DNA from 2 places in the Sphingomonas sp. SRI_018 genome. Region 2 is predicted to be linked to the other one. Evidence: riboswitches for the same ligand, from Rfam matches in the RefSeq annotation. Region 2 holds a riboswitch; the other holds the start of a gene.
The links. A riboswitch is a leader RNA that binds a small molecule or an ion and turns the genes downstream of it on or off. The one in region 2 is predicted to bind cobalamin.

Region 1 (7,157 bases), 1.3 Mb from region 2:
CGCCGGCGGCGGTACGCCGAGCGGCGGCAGCAATATGCGGCCCTCGAAATAGGCGAACATCTCGCGCCACAGTGCCTGCACGTCGCCGAATGCCTCGCCCGCCGCGTCGAGGCTCGGTTTGCCGCGGTTCATCAGCTGGAGATACTTGGCGAGCTGCCCCTGCCGCTTCGGCGTGAGCATCAGATAATGGGTGAGCAGCCAGCCGCGTCCATAGACCAGGGGCGACGCCGTCGCGGTGGTGAAGAATTCGCCCAGCGGCATCGAGAGATAGTCGCCGGGTGCGAATCAGACCCGCGCGGTAATTGGCGGGCAGTCCGATGACGATCGACCCGTCGTCGCGGAACTCGACGTTCGCGTTGAACTCGGCAAAGCCTTCCGAGAACCAGACCGGATAGGCGATCGGCTCGCTCGAATACATCATGTGATGGGCGTATTCGTGGAGCAGCGTCACCTGCGAGGTCATGTCCCCCGCCTTGGCATGACGGTCGAAGCCGGGGGCATAGAGGCTGAAGATCACCGATCCGCCCGCGCGCGGACGGTAGTAGCCGGCAAGCCCGCCGCACTGGCATACGCGCGTGAACAATCCGGCCTTGAGCACGAAGATGCGCACCGGATTGGCATGCGTCGCCGGGTCGTCGGGAAGGCCGTACAGCCGACGCAGCGCCGCATCGTAACGCTCGAGCCGCTCGGCGAACTCGCGCGCGGCCGGTTCGTCGGCGTCGATATCGATCACGAAATGATCGGTGCGCGCCTCATACCATTCCGCATGCGCGGGCGCTGCACATGCCAACGCCCCGGCAGCAAGCGCACCGAACCATGCCCTCACGAGCCCCCTCATTCCGTCATGTCCCCCCCAGGGCGATTCCCTCCCGTCCATCTTAGATCGGGATTTTCCGGAGGAAAGCGAGCGCCGCCTTTGATCCTCCCCCGCCAGGGGGAGGTGTCAGCCGCAGGCTGACGGAGGGGGAGGTCGGCGACAAACTATCGGCGTGCTTCCGCCCCCTCCGTCACGCTTCGCGTGCCACCTCCCCCTGGCGGGGGAGGATTCGTTCCAAATGGCGATGAGTCCTAGAATACCTCCACCCGCCGCGGCCGACCTGCCGGGTCGACCGCGACCATGGTGAAGGCGGCCGAGGCGGCGTGGCGGCGGTCGCCGGTGAGCAGGTCCTCCGCCCACAGCTCGACACGCGTCCTGAGCGAGCTGCGCCCCCCACCGCGTCGACGGTGGCGGTCAGCTCGATCATCTCGCCTTCCGCGATCGGCGAGCGGAAGTCGACGCGCTCGGATGCCGCCATCACCATCACCGCGCGGGCATGGCGGGTGGCGGCGACGAACGCCGCCTTGCCGAGCATCCTGAGCGCATCGCCCCCGAACAGCGTGCCGTAATGGTTGGTCTGCGGCGGGAAGACGATATCGGCCATGCGCAGCCCGTCCGGCTCGGGCGCCGGCTCGGCGAGGGGCTGGAGCGGCGCGCCCTCCCCGTTCATCGCGACCAGCGTGAAGCGGCCGCGCGTGCACAGCCGCCGCTCGCCGGAGAGAAGCGCCTCCGCCACCAGCTCGACCTCGACGTCGAGCGACGACCGGCCGACGCGCACGACGCGGCCGCTCGCCTCGATCAGCTCGCCCTTGAGCGCCGGTGCGGCGAAGTCGATCCGCTCCGACGCGGCGGTGACGAACGGCGCCCGGCCATGGCGCGAGGCGGCGAGGAACGCCACCTTGTCCATGTGCGCGAGCGCCACGCCGCCGAACAGCGTGCCGTGATGGTTGGTGTCGCCCGGGAAGATCATGTCGATCAGCCGGACGACACCGCCACGCGTGCCGGTCATGCCGGCTCCAGCGCCTCGACCCGCAGGCGCCGCGCCGTCTCGACCATCGCGGCGATCGCCGGCTTCACCTCGTCCCACTTGCGGGTCTTGAGCCCGCAGTCGGGGTTCACCCACAGCTGCTCGGGGGCGAGATGGAGCTGGGCGAGGCGCATCAGCGCGACCATCTCCTCGACGTCGGGCACGCGGTGCGAGTGGATGTCGTAGACGCCCGGGCCGATCGCGCTCGGGTAGCGATAGTCGGCGAAGCCCTCCAGCAGCTCCATCTGCGAGCGCGCGGTCTCGATCGAGATCACGTCGGTGTCCATCGCGCCGATCGCGGGCAGGATGTCGTTGAACTCCGAATAGCACATATGGGTGTGGATCTGGGTCGCGTCGCCGACGCCCGCGGCGGTGAGGCGGAAGCAATCCACCGCCCAGTCGAGATAATGCGGCCAGTCGCGCCGCCTGAGCGGCAGACCCTCGCGCAGCGCCGCCTCGTCGATCTGGATCGCCTTGGCGCCGGCCGCCTCGAGGTCGAGCACCTCGTCGCGGATCGCCAGCGCGATCTGGCGGCAGGACGCCTCGCGCGGCTGGTCGTCGCGGACGAACGACCAGTTGAGGATGGTGACGGGTCCGGTCAGCATCCCCTTCATCGGCCGGTCGGTGAGCCCCTGGGCGTAGCGCCACCACTCGACCGTCATAGGCCGCGGCCGCGACACGTCGCCGTAGAGAATCGGCGGCCGCACGCAGCGCGAGCCGTAGCTCTGCACCCAGCCGTTCACCGTGAAGGCGAAGCCGGCGAGCTGCTCGCCGAAATACTGCACCATGTCGTTGCGCTCGAACTCGCCGTGGACGAGCATGTCGAGCCCGACCTCCTCCTGCCAGCGCACGGTGCGCTCGGTCTCCTCGCGGAGGAACTGCTCATAGGCGGCATCGTCCAGCGTGCCGCGATTGCGCTCGGCGCGGGCGCGGCGGACCTCGGCGGTCTGCGGGAAGGAGCCGATGGTGGTGGTCGGGAAGCGCGGCAGCCCCAGCACCGCCGCCTGCGCCGCGATGCGCTCGGCGTGGCCCGAGCGCCGCTCGCGCATGTCGAGGGTGACCGCGGCAACACGCGCCGCCACCGCGGGATCGTGGATCCGGGGAGAGGTGCGGCGGTTGGCGGCGGCATTGGTGGCGGCCGCCAGCGCGCCGGCGACGCTCGCGCGGCCCTGGTTGAGCGCGGTCTTGAGGATCGCCAGCTCCTCGACCTTCTGCACCGCGAAGGCGAGCCATTGCGCGACCTCCGCATCGATCTTGGTCTCCAGCGCGAGGTCGACGGGGGTGTGGAGCAGCGCGCACGACGGCGCGAGGATCAGGTCGCGCTCCGCGGCGATCGGCTCCAGCCGGTCGAGCAGCTTGGCGAGGTCGGCGCGCCAGATGTTGCGGCCGTCGATCACGCCCAGGGACAGCAGCAGCTTCTTCGGCGCCTTGGCGAGCACCGCGTCGAGCTGGCCGGGCGCGCGGACGAGGTCGACGTGGAGCCCCGAAACCGGCAGGTTGGCGGCAAGCGCGAGATTGTCCTCCAGCCCGCCGAAATAGGTCGCGAGCATGATGTCGACGCCGACCCGCGCCAGCCGGGCATAGGCGCGGGTGAGCGCGGTGCGCTGGCGTTCGGTGAGGTCGAGCACCAGGCAGGGCTCGTCGATCTGTACCCATTTGGCGCCGGCCGCGGCGAGCTGCTCCAGCACGGTCACGTAGATGCCGAGCGCCTGGTCGAGGAAGTCGAAGGGATCGACGTCGCGCCCCTTCGCCAGCGTCAGCCAGGTGACGGGGCCGAGCAGCACCGGCCGCGTCTCGTAGCCGAGCGTCTTGGCCTCGCGATAATCGTCGACCGGCTTGGTCGAGGCGAGGGCGAGCTGCTGGCCGGCCGTCAGCTCGGGGACCATGTAGTGATAGTTGGTGTCGAACCACTTGGTCATCTCGAGCGCGGTGCGGCCCCCATGACCATGGCTGTGCCCGTGGCCGCAGCCCTCTCCCTCCCCGGTCGAACCGCGCGCCATCGCGAAATAGGTGGCGAGATCGACCCGGCCCGGCGCGGCGCCGTAGCGGTCGGGGATCGCGCCCAGCATCACGCTGGTGTCGAGGACATGGTCGTAGAGCGAGAAATCGTTCGACGGCAGCCAGTCGGCGCCGAGCGCCTTCTGCCGCGCCCAGGCGGCGGCGCGGAGCGCGGCGGCGGATTCGATAAGCTCGGTCCCGGACGACTGGCCCGACCAGAATTTCTCCAGCGCGAACTTGAGCTCGCGCCGCGGCCCGATGCGCGGGAAGCCGAGCGTGGCGACGGTGACGGTCATTGGTCTTCATACCCCGATGAAGGCGGGCGACCGGACGGGCACAGGCGCGCGCGGACGAGCCTCCCCGGCCGCGGCACGTCAGCGACCGACCCGGACACCCCGCCGGTGGACGTTATCGCGTCGGAGGCAGGTCTCCTGGCTCACGGGTCGTCACGCCGGCCTGGCCTTCCCGGAGCGCTTGCCGCCCCAGTGACACGTATCGGCCGCCGCTCGCCGCTCACAGTTGCGGGGGCAGCGCCGGAATTGGACCAAGGCCCGCACCGGCTTCCCGTCTTAGCTCCGCCGCAAGGGCGGAGAACCTCGACGATGGGAATGTCGCCGATCGGGAGCACGACGTCAAGTAAGATATAAAGATATCTTTATATTGTTATCTCTTTTTCCGTCGCTCGACAGTGACGGCGCGGCTGCCTAATTGCGCGGGCATGGCGACCGAACTCTACGATCTCACCGTTCCGGCCCTGCTGCGCGGCTTCGCGGCGATGGCGGCGTTCCTCGACAAGGGCCGGGCCTGGGCCGACGAGCAGGGCATGGCGCATGGCGAGCTGATCGAGGCGCGGCTGTTTCCGGACATGGCGCCGCTGACCGGCCAGGTGCAGCGCGCGAGCGACACCGCCAAGCTGGCGCTGGTCCGCATCGGCGGGGTCGAGAACGTGCCCATGGCGGACGACGAAACGAGCTTCGCCGAGCTGCAGGCACGGATCGCGAGGACGGTCGACTTCATCAAGTCGGTGCCGCGCACCGCGATCGACGGCAAGGAAGCCGCCGAGGTGATCCTGCAGACCCCGCACGGCGGCATGTCCTTCACCGGCCTCAGCTATGTGCAGGGCTTCCTGCTGCCCAATTTCTATTTCCACGTGACCACCGCCTACGCGATCCTGCGCATGAAGGGCGTGCCGGTGGGGAAGCTCGACTATCTCGGCGCCGCTTCGTCCGCGTAACGCATCGCCACATCGCACCGGGCGTAGCGCGCACCGTAGCGGGCCATGATCCCGGCATCGTGGACGAAGCCGACCTTCTCGTAGAGGTGGATCGCCGCCGCCGATTTGCGGTTGGAGAGCAGGTAGAGCGTCGTCGCGCCGAGCTCGCGCGCGCGGCGGATCGTGGCGCGGAGCAGGAACTCGCCGGCCTTGCGGCCGCGCGCCGCCTCGCGCACGCCCATCTTGGTCAGCTCGAACACGCCGTCGCCGCTCTTCCGGAGCGCGCAGGTGCCGATGATGCCGAGTTCCCGGTCCTCGACGAACAATATGTCACCGCCCGGAGCGACGATGATCTCCTCCGGATGCTCGAGCGTCTCGCGGTCAGTGTCCTCGACCTCGTACATCGCCGCGACCCATTCGAGGTTGATGTCGTGGAAGTGGCGCGCGAGCTCGGGCGCCCAGCCGCGGATCGCCAGGCCCGAGGCCGCGACCGTGCGCCGATGGAGCGGCGCCGCGGCAAGCGACGCCTCGATCGCATCGAGCTGTTCGAGCAGCGGCCCGGTTCCGCCCGCGGCCAGCTCGGCGGCCGCCGCCTCGACCCGCGGCCACACCGTGGCCTTCGATCGCGCCATCGCCGCGCGTCCCGCCTCGGTCAGTGCAACCGCCCTACGGCGCGCGTCGCGTCCGCCGTCGACCGTAGCGACCAGCCCGATCTCGACCAGCTTCGCGAGATTGCGCGTGACGCCGGGCTGGCTCACCCCCATCGCCGCCGCGATCTCCCCGACGGTGATCGGCTCATCTCGCTCGATCACCGCGAGCAGCGGATATTGCGCCGGCTGGATCGGCAGCCCTTCGGCCTCGACGATCCGCAGCACGTCCGCCTGCATCCGCTCGCCGAGCCGCTTCAGGCGGCTGCCAAGGAAGAGATAGCCGCCGCTCAATATATCGTTCATCGCATCGCCCTTTCGATGCGAAGTTATATAACTTGTTATGGAACGAGCAAGGTCGCTATCCGATCTCCACGATCTGTCCGCCGAGCCGCTCGGCCTCGGCATGGTCGTGCGTCACCAGCAGGATCGGCAGGCGCACCTCGTCGCGCAGCCGCTCGATCACCTGCATCACCTCCTCGCGCCGGGCGCGGTCGAGCGAGGCGAGCGGCTCGTCGAGCAGCAGGACGGCGGGATCGCGCAGCAGCGCGCGGCCGATCGCGACCCGCTTGGCCTCGCCGCCGGACAAGGTCGCCGGCCAGCGGTCGAGCAGATGGCCGATGCCGAGGAAGTCGATCTCATCCCCCAGCCGCCGGTCGTGGGGACGGCCGTAGAGGAGATTGTCGCGCACGCGCATATGCGGGAACAGGCGCGACTCCTGGAAGACATAGCCGACGCGGCGCGCCTCGGCGGGCACGTCGGTCGCGGCATCGAACAGCGTGGCCCCGTCGACCCGCACCCAGCCATCGTCCGGCCGCACCAGCCCGGCGATCATGTTGAGCACGCTGCTCTTGCCTGCCCCCGACGGGCCGAACAGCACAGTCAGCGCAGCGTCGCTGGCGAAGGACGCGGCAATTTCGGCGTCGGCGAAGCGCCTGCGGACCGAGACGTCAAAGCGCATGGGTGCCCCTCCCCGCGCGGCGCGCCAGCAGCTCCGAGGCGATCAGCGCAACCAGCGAGATCGCCACCGACACCGCCGCCAGCCGCCACACCGTCGCGTCCTGCCCCGGCACCTGCAGCGCGGCGTAGATCGCGAGCGGCAGCGTCTCAGTCTCGCCGGGGACGTTGGAGACGAAGGTGATGGTGGCGCCGAACTCCCCCAGCGCACGGGCGAAGCCGAGCACGGTGCCGGCGAGCACGCCAGGCACGCTGAGCGGCAGGGTGACGGTGCGGAACACCCGCCAGCGGCCAGCGCCGAGCGTGCGCGCGGCATCCTCCAGCCGGCGGTCGACCGCCTCGATCGACAGACGGATCGCCCGCACCATCAGCGGCAGCGCCATCACCGCCGCCGCGATCGCCGCGCCGGTCCAGCGGAACAGGACGTGCTCGGAGAGAAACCCGAACGGCCCCGCCGGCGCGAACAGCAGCAGCAGCCACCAGCCGGTCACCACCGGC
Region 2 (7,157 bases):
GCCGACTTGGTCCACCTCGACGAAGACTTACGTGTCACCCGGTCCTGGATCGGGGGCGAGATGTCCGAGGCGAGCGAATAGCCATTCCGTCACCCCGGCGAAGGCCGGGGTCCACCCTGCCGCTTGCACTGGACAAGCGGCTCGATCCGAAGAGCTCGCCGCCTGGTGGACCCCGGCCTCGCCGGGGTGACGGGAGGTCGTTGCGATCAAGCCTCCCGATACCCCGCCAGGTGCAGCGCCCCGTCGAGCGGGTCGCCGAGCGGCTCCGACAGCCGTGCCACCGTCCGCGAACGCAGCCACGGCTTCATCCGCGGGGCGAGGCCGCCGACCAGCGCACAGCGCGGCGCGCCACGTTCGAAGATCGTCTCGATGAACCGCTCGATATGCTGCGCGGCATCCTCGACGATCGAGCGGGCGATCGCGTCGTTCGCCTCGGCATAGTCCATCACCAGCGGCGCAAAGGCGGCATAGTCGCGCGGGGTCGCCTGATCCATCCAGGCGATCGCGCGCGCGGTCTCATGGTCGAAGCGAGCGGTGACGGCGCTGCTCAGCGGCGTCGGCTTGGTGCGCCCGTCGAGCGCGCGCAGCGCGTGCCGCATCGCGCTGAGGCCGAGCGCTGCGCCGCTGCCTTCGTCCGAGATCGGGAAACCGTAGCCGCCGATCGCGAAATTCTTCCCCTCGAAGCGGATCTGGGCGATGCTGCCGGTGCCGATCACCAGCGTCGCGCCGTCCTGCCCCATGTGCGCGCCGATGTTGGCGATGACGGCATCGGTCTCGAAATGCATCGAAGCGAAAGGCCAGGCGATCGCCGCCAGCGCCTCCCGCGCGCCAGGATGCGACAGGCCGGCGATCCCCATGCCGGCGGCGATCGTCGCGACCTGATCGCGGTCGAGCCCCGCCATCCCGACCGCCTGACCGGCGGCATCCATCAGCGTCGCCTGCAACCGCTCCGCGCCGATGCGCGCATTGGCCGGCCCGGTCTTGCCCGTGCCGAGGATCGTGCCGTCCGCATCGATCAGCCGGCTGCGGCAATGGCTGCCGCCGGCATCGATTCCCAGGAAATAGGCCATGCTCACTCCCGGTTGATGCGCCTATCCGGCGGCGATTCCATCGACGATCACGTCCGGACCGTCTATCCGGGCCGTGACGCCGTAGATATCGGCAATCTGCTCCACCGTCATCGTCTCCGTGACGCTCCCGCTCGCGACGATGCGGCCCTGCTTCATCCAGACGAGCCGGTCGGCATAGCGTGCCGCCAGCGACAGGTCGTGGAGCACCGCGAGCGCGCCCCCGCCCCGCGCGACGAAATCGCGGAGCAGGCCGAGCACGCGATGCTGGTGGCGCGGATCGAGCGACGCCACCGGCTCGTCGGCGACGATCAGCGGCGCCTCCGCCGCCAGCGCGCGGGCGAGGTGCACGCGCGCGAGCTCGCCGCCCGATAGCGTATCGGCGGCACGATCGGCGAGCGGCTGGAGATCGCAGGCGGCGAGCGCATGGCCCACCGCGACCCGATCGGCTTCGCCGAGGTGAGCGGGCGCCGCGCCATGGGCGAAACGGCCGAGCGCGACGACATCGCGCACCTTCGCCGGCCAGGCGAGCGGCCGGGACTGGGGCAGATAGGAGACGCGGCGGGCGCGCTCCATCGCCGGAAGCCGGCGGGCATCATCGCCGGAGATCGTCGCCCCTCCTCGATCGGCGGCGAGCAGGCCCAGCGCCATCCTGAGCAGCGTCGTCTTGCCGGCGCCGTTCGGACCGAGCAGCACGACCAGCTCGCCAGGCGCGAGAGTGAAGGATGCATCCTGGACGATGCCGCTGCGGGTGAGCCCCTCGGCGACGATCATGCCCCCCGCCTCCGCGCCGCGATCAATACGAACAAGGGGGCGCCGACCAGCGCCGCGACCACGCCGAGGCGCAGCTCGTTGGCGGTCGGGATCAGCCGCACGCCGATATCGGCGAGCACCAGGAACAGGCCGGCGAGCAGCGCCGAAGGCACCAGGCTGCGCGCCGGATCATGGCCGACCCACGGCCGCACCAGATGTGGCGCGACGATGCCGACGAAGCCGATCGCCCCGGCGATCGCAATCGAGCCGCCGGTGAGCAGGCCGGCCCCCAGCACCACCGCGATCCGCTGGCGCCGGAGGTCGAGGCCGATCCCGGCCGCCGCCTCCTCGCCCAGCATCAGCGCAGAGAGACCGCGGCGGGTCGCGAGGAGGATCGCGCCGCCCAGCACCAGGAACGGCGCCGCCGCACCGATCTCGTCGAAGCTGCGGTTGGCGACCGATCCCAGCGTCCAGTTGACCATGTCGGCCAGGGTGAAGGGGTTGGGCGCGAGATTGAGCAGCAGCGCCATCACCGACCCGGCGAAGCTCGACAGCCCCACGCCGACGAGGATCAGCGTCGTCACCGAGCTGGTGCGCAACGCCACGCCGGCGATCAGCGCGGTCGCCGCCAGCGCACCGATGATCGACGCCAGCGGCAGCGCGAACAGCCAGGCGCCAGCGAGGCCGTAGTAAAGCGCCACCGTCGCGGTCAGCGCCGCCGAGGCCGAAACGCCGAGCACGCCCGGCTCGGCGAGCGGATTGCGGAGCAGTCCTTGCAGCGCCGCTCCGCTCATCCCGAGCGCGGCCCCCGCCAGCAGGGCGGCGAGCGCACGCGGCAGGCGGATCGCCCAGACGACGAGGCGGTCCCCTATGTCGCCTCCCCCCGTCAGCGCTGCGAGCAGGCGCGGCGCAGACAACGGCACGGAGCCGAGGAAACACGCGGCGACGAGCGCAGCAAGGCAGGCCAGCACAAGGAGCAGGATCAGCCTCATCGCGCCGCCGCCTTCGCCATCGCCTCGACCGCATCGAGCACGAACCAGCCGCCGCACGCGGTCGATGCGCCGGAGAGGTTCGCCGTGGACCGGCCGGCGAGGCGGCGCACCAGCGGGTGGCCGGCCGCGCTCCACGGATCGGGCCGCTTCCAGCGCGTGTCGAGGAAGGCGCTGGCGATCACGTCCGGCGTCGCATAGGCGAGCCGTTCGAGCGGAATCGTGCTCCATCCCGACGCGGTCTGGAAATTGCGGAGGCCCGCTGCGGCGAACATCGCATCGATCATCGTCCCCGGTCCCGCCGTCACCCCGCCCGGCGTGACGTAGAGCGCGCTCCGCCCGCTCCCGCCGTGCCGGAGCGCAGCGAGCCGACGATCGAAGACCTGCGCCATCGCTTCCCCCTTCGCCCGCTCGCCGAGCCCGGCGGCGGTCTCCACCAGCACCCGGCGCACGCCGGCGAGATCGTCGGCATAGCCGAGCTGGAGCACCGGCACGCCCGCACGCGCGAACATCGCCTCCGCATTGGGCCCGCCGCCGTAGCTACGCACGACGAGATCGGGCTTCAGCAGCAGCACGTCCTCCGCGGTCGGCCGCACCTGCCGCACGCCCTTCGCCGCGTCGCGCATGTAGGAGAACTCCGCGGCGGCATCCGGCGACACCGCCAGGATGCGCGCACGCGGCAGCAGGCGGAGGACATACTGGTCGGCGCAATAATCGAGGCTCACCACCCGCATCGGATGTGAGGGAGCCTTCGCCGTCGGCGGCGCGGCGGCGCAGCCGGCGGTCAGCATCGCGAGCAGGATCGCCACCAGCCTCACAGCTTCAGTCGCACGCCTCCATATGCCGCGCGGCCATAGGTGCCGTAGCCCGCCACGGTCTGATAGCGTTCGTCGAACAGGTTATCGACACGCCCGTAGATCGAGAAGCGGTCGTCGATCGGCATCTCCGCACGGATGCCCGCGACGGCGTAACCGTCGAGCCGCACCCGGTTGGCGGCATCGTCGAAGCTGTCGCCCGCCACCAGCAAGGTCGCGCCCAGCGACAGGCCGAACGGCAGGCGATAGTCGGCGCTCGCGCTCCACTGGTCGCGCGGACGGCGCTGGAGGTCGAGCCCGTCGAATCCCGCCGAGCGGTTGAGCGGCTCCATCCAGGTGTAGTTGGCGGCGAAGGTGAGGCTGTCGACCGGCCGCAGCGTCAGTCCCGCCTCGACGCCCTGCACATGGGTACGGTCGATGTTGCCGTAGCAGAAGCAGCCCATGTCGAAGTTGATGCGGTTGCGGACGGTGCGGTCGAAGAAGGTGGCGCCGAAGCGCAGCCGCCCGTCGAGCAGCGCCTGCTCGACGCCGATGTCCCAGCTCTTCGCCGTCTCGGGCGGTAGATCCGGATCGCCGAACGAGCTGAACCGCTCGTAGAGCGACGGCGCGCGGAAGCCTTCGGCATAGCTCGCGCGGATGGTGGTGCGCGTCTTGAGCGCCAGCGCCGCGTTGGCGCTGAAGCTGGTGTGATTGCCGAACGTGTCGCTCTCGTCGTTGCGGACGCCGCCGGTCACGGTCAGCACATCGATCGGACGCACGATCAGCTCGCCGTAGACGCTGGTCAGTCCCGCCGACTTGCGCAGCGTGCCGTCGTAGAAGCGGCTGTCCTCATGCTCGGCGCCGAACACCGCGCGGACCTGCTCGACGATGGTGAAGTCGCCCTGATATTCGTAGCGCTCGCTGCGCCCCCGCGCGAAGAAGCTCGGCTCCGAGCCGAAAGTCGGATCGAAATTGTCGCGGTTCACGTCGGCGATGGTGAAGGCGATCCGGTTCCTGAACCGCCCGCCGGCGAGGTCGGCATGGAGCCCGGCATAGCCGTAGATCTCCTGTGCCTTCGAATATTCGGGCGTGTCGGCCAGCGTGAAGCTCGGCGGCGGGAAGCCGTCGAGGTCGGTACGGCTGTCGGCATAATAGCCGCGCAGGTCGAGGCCGATGCCGGGCGCGATCTCGACGCCGATCCGGCCGGTCGCGCCGAACTGGCGATAGCCGTCGCGCTCGCTGCCGTCCGCTGCCGCGGAGATGCCGTCGGTGCGCAGATAGCCGGCGGTGAGCGATCCGGAGAGCGCGCCGCTCCGCCCCGATATGCCGCCGCTCGTGAACACGCTGTCGGCATAGCCGTATTCGGCATTGGCGCGGGCCTGGAGCCCCTCGCCCGGCCGCTCGGTGATGACGTTGACGACGCCGCCGATCGCCTGGCTGCCCCACGGCACCGAATCCGGCCCGCGCACCACCTCGATCCGCGCGACCGAGCTCGACAAGAGGTTGGCGAAGTCGAACGCGCCGGCGGGAGCCGAGGGATCGTTGACGCGCACCCCGTCGATCACGACGAGCGTGTGCTCGCTCGCGGCGCCGCGGATGCTGACGCTGGTGAGCGTGCCGACACCGCCGCTGCGCGTCACCTGCACGCCCGGCGTGGTGGCGAGCAGGTCGGCGATGGAGACGGTCTGGCGGCGCTCGATCTCGTCGCGGGTGATGACGGTGACGGCCTGGCCGGTCTGGTCGGCCGGCTGCGCGGCGCGCGCGGAGGTGACGACGATGTCATCGCCATCGTCGGACGCGTCCTGGGCATGGGCGGGCAACGCCAGCGCGGCGGCCCCGGCCAGGAACAATGCGGATCGGATCATTCGGACTTCCCTCGCCCGCCCGGCGTCGACTTGGGGCGAGCAGCAACGACATTTCCGGCCCGCCCCATGACAAGGGCGCGACGATGGCCATCGGCTGTCGTTACGAAGGGATGCTTCCCCATGCCCGCGGCTGGACCCGGCCCGGCACGAACGACACGATGGCAGGTCTCCTGGCTCGCCGATCGTCGCTTGCGGCCGTCTTCCCGGAGGCAGGATGCCTCCAGTGACGTATTGGCCGCCAGCTCCCGGCTTACAGTTGCGGGCACAGCGCCGGAATCGCACCGGCTTCCCTCTTCGCCGGTCGCCCGGCACCATCTGGCGCGCGGATTAGGATCGTTGCGGCTGCGAAGTCAATCGGCGTCGGGTTGCCGCTCCGGCTCGGCGTCGACGAAGGCGGGCAGCGTGCGGGCATTGGCGACGACCTCCGCCAGCCGCGGCCAGGCCGAGGTATCGAGCTTGTAGCGCTCGGCATTGTACCATTGCGGCACCAGCACGATGTCCGCGAGCCCGACCGCATCGCCGAACGCGAAGCGCCCGCCGTGACGGGCGACCATCACCTCGAGCGCGTCGAACCCCGCCGCCATCCAGCGCTGCATCCAGGCGACCACGGCATGGCCGTCGGCGCCGAACTCCGATCGCAGGGCATTGACGATGCGCAGGTTGTTCACCGGATGGATGTCCGCCGCGACGGCCAGCGCCATCGCCCGCACGATCGCCCGATCGTCGGGGCCGGCCGGCAGGAACGGCGGCTCGGGATGCGTCTCGTCGAGCCATTCCAGGATCGCCAGGCTCTGGACGAAGACGCGGCCACCCACCTCCAGCGCAGGGACCAGTCCCTGCGGCGACTTCGTGACATAATCCTGCGACGTGTGCGCGCCCGATCGCAGGTCGTGCGTCACCTGCTCATAGGCGAGGCCCTTGAGATTCAGGCCGATTCGCGCGCGGTACGCCGCCGAGGACCGCCAATAGCCGTGCAGGATCATCACCTTCTCCGAGCCGCTTGTGACATTTTGCTACATTATTTCCGTTGCCTCGTGCGACAGGATCGGCGAACGCCCGCGCGATCCTATTGCATTGCGAAACCGTCGCGCCACCGCCGAACGATGAGGTGTTAATGACATCGAGCGCTGCCACCAACGGTTCCCGGAGCGGCACGATGGCATGGCGCGCGGGCGTCATGGCGCTGGCGCTGGTGCTGGGCGCCTGCAGTGGCGGCGATGCCGCTCAGCAGAAGGGCGGTTCGGGCGGCCGGGGTAGTGGTGGCGGAGGTCCGGCGACGGTCGGCTACGTCGTGGTGCAGCCGACCTCGGTCCCGGTCACCACGGAGCTCGCGGCGCGCACCGCCGCCTTCGAGACGTCGGAGGTCCGCCCGCAGGTCTCCGGCATCATCCAGAAGCGGCTGTTCACCGAGGGCGGCATCGTTCGCGCCGGACAGACGCTCTATCAGATCGATCCCAGCATCTATCGGGCAAGCGCCAACCAGGCGAGCGCCAACCTGTCCGCCGCCGCCGCCCAGCTCGAGGCCGCACGCATCCGCGCCGACCGCTACAAGCCGCTCGCCGCGGCCGAGGCGGTGAGCAAGCAGGACTATACCGACGCGGTCGCGCAAGCACGCCAGGCCCAGGCCTCGGTCGCGCAGAACCGAGCGGCGCTCGAATCCGCGCAGGTGAACCTCCGCTTCACGCGCGT

Region 1: it holds a riboswitch for cobalamin, as region 2 does, so the genes downstream of both, metE (5-methyltetrahydropteroyltriglutamate--homocysteine S-methyltransferase) here and AC2YHA_RS06615 (TonB-dependent receptor plug domain-containing protein) in region 2, are expected to answer to the same signal.

The regions. Positions count from the first base shown of each region.
Region 1 covers NZ_JBYCZO010000001.1:189,115-196,271, reverse strand. The annotation lists gene AC2YHA_RS01025 (hypothetical protein) at 1-261, opposite strand, end outside; gene AC2YHA_RS01020 (acyl-CoA thioesterase) at 1,008-1,826, opposite strand; gene metE (5-methyltetrahydropteroyltriglutamate--homocysteine S-methyltransferase) at 1,823-4,138, opposite strand; cobalamin riboswitch at 4,247-4,456, opposite strand; gene AC2YHA_RS01010 (DUF1993 domain-containing protein) at 4,561-5,076, shown strand; gene AC2YHA_RS01005 (bifunctional helix-turn-helix transcriptional regulator/GNAT family N-acetyltransferase) at 5,049-6,008, opposite strand; gene AC2YHA_RS01000 (ATP-binding cassette domain-containing protein) at 6,064-6,663, opposite strand; gene modB (molybdate ABC transporter permease subunit) at 6,653-7,157, opposite strand, start outside.
Region 2 covers NZ_JBYCZO010000001.1:1,449,456-1,456,612, forward strand. The annotation lists gene nagA (N-acetylglucosamine-6-phosphate deacetylase) at 1-81, shown strand, start outside; gene AC2YHA_RS06595 (glucosamine kinase nucleotide-binding domain-containing protein) at 207-1,070, opposite strand; gene AC2YHA_RS06600 (ABC transporter ATP-binding protein) at 1,092-1,841, opposite strand; gene AC2YHA_RS06605 (FecCD family ABC transporter permease) at 1,838-2,812, opposite strand; gene AC2YHA_RS06610 (ABC transporter substrate-binding protein) at 2,809-3,618, opposite strand; gene AC2YHA_RS06615 (TonB-dependent receptor plug domain-containing protein) at 3,624-5,468, opposite strand; cobalamin riboswitch at 5,613-5,799, opposite strand; gene maiA (maleylacetoacetate isomerase) at 5,819-6,451, opposite strand; gene AC2YHA_RS06625 (efflux RND transporter periplasmic adaptor subunit) at 6,625-7,157, shown strand, end outside.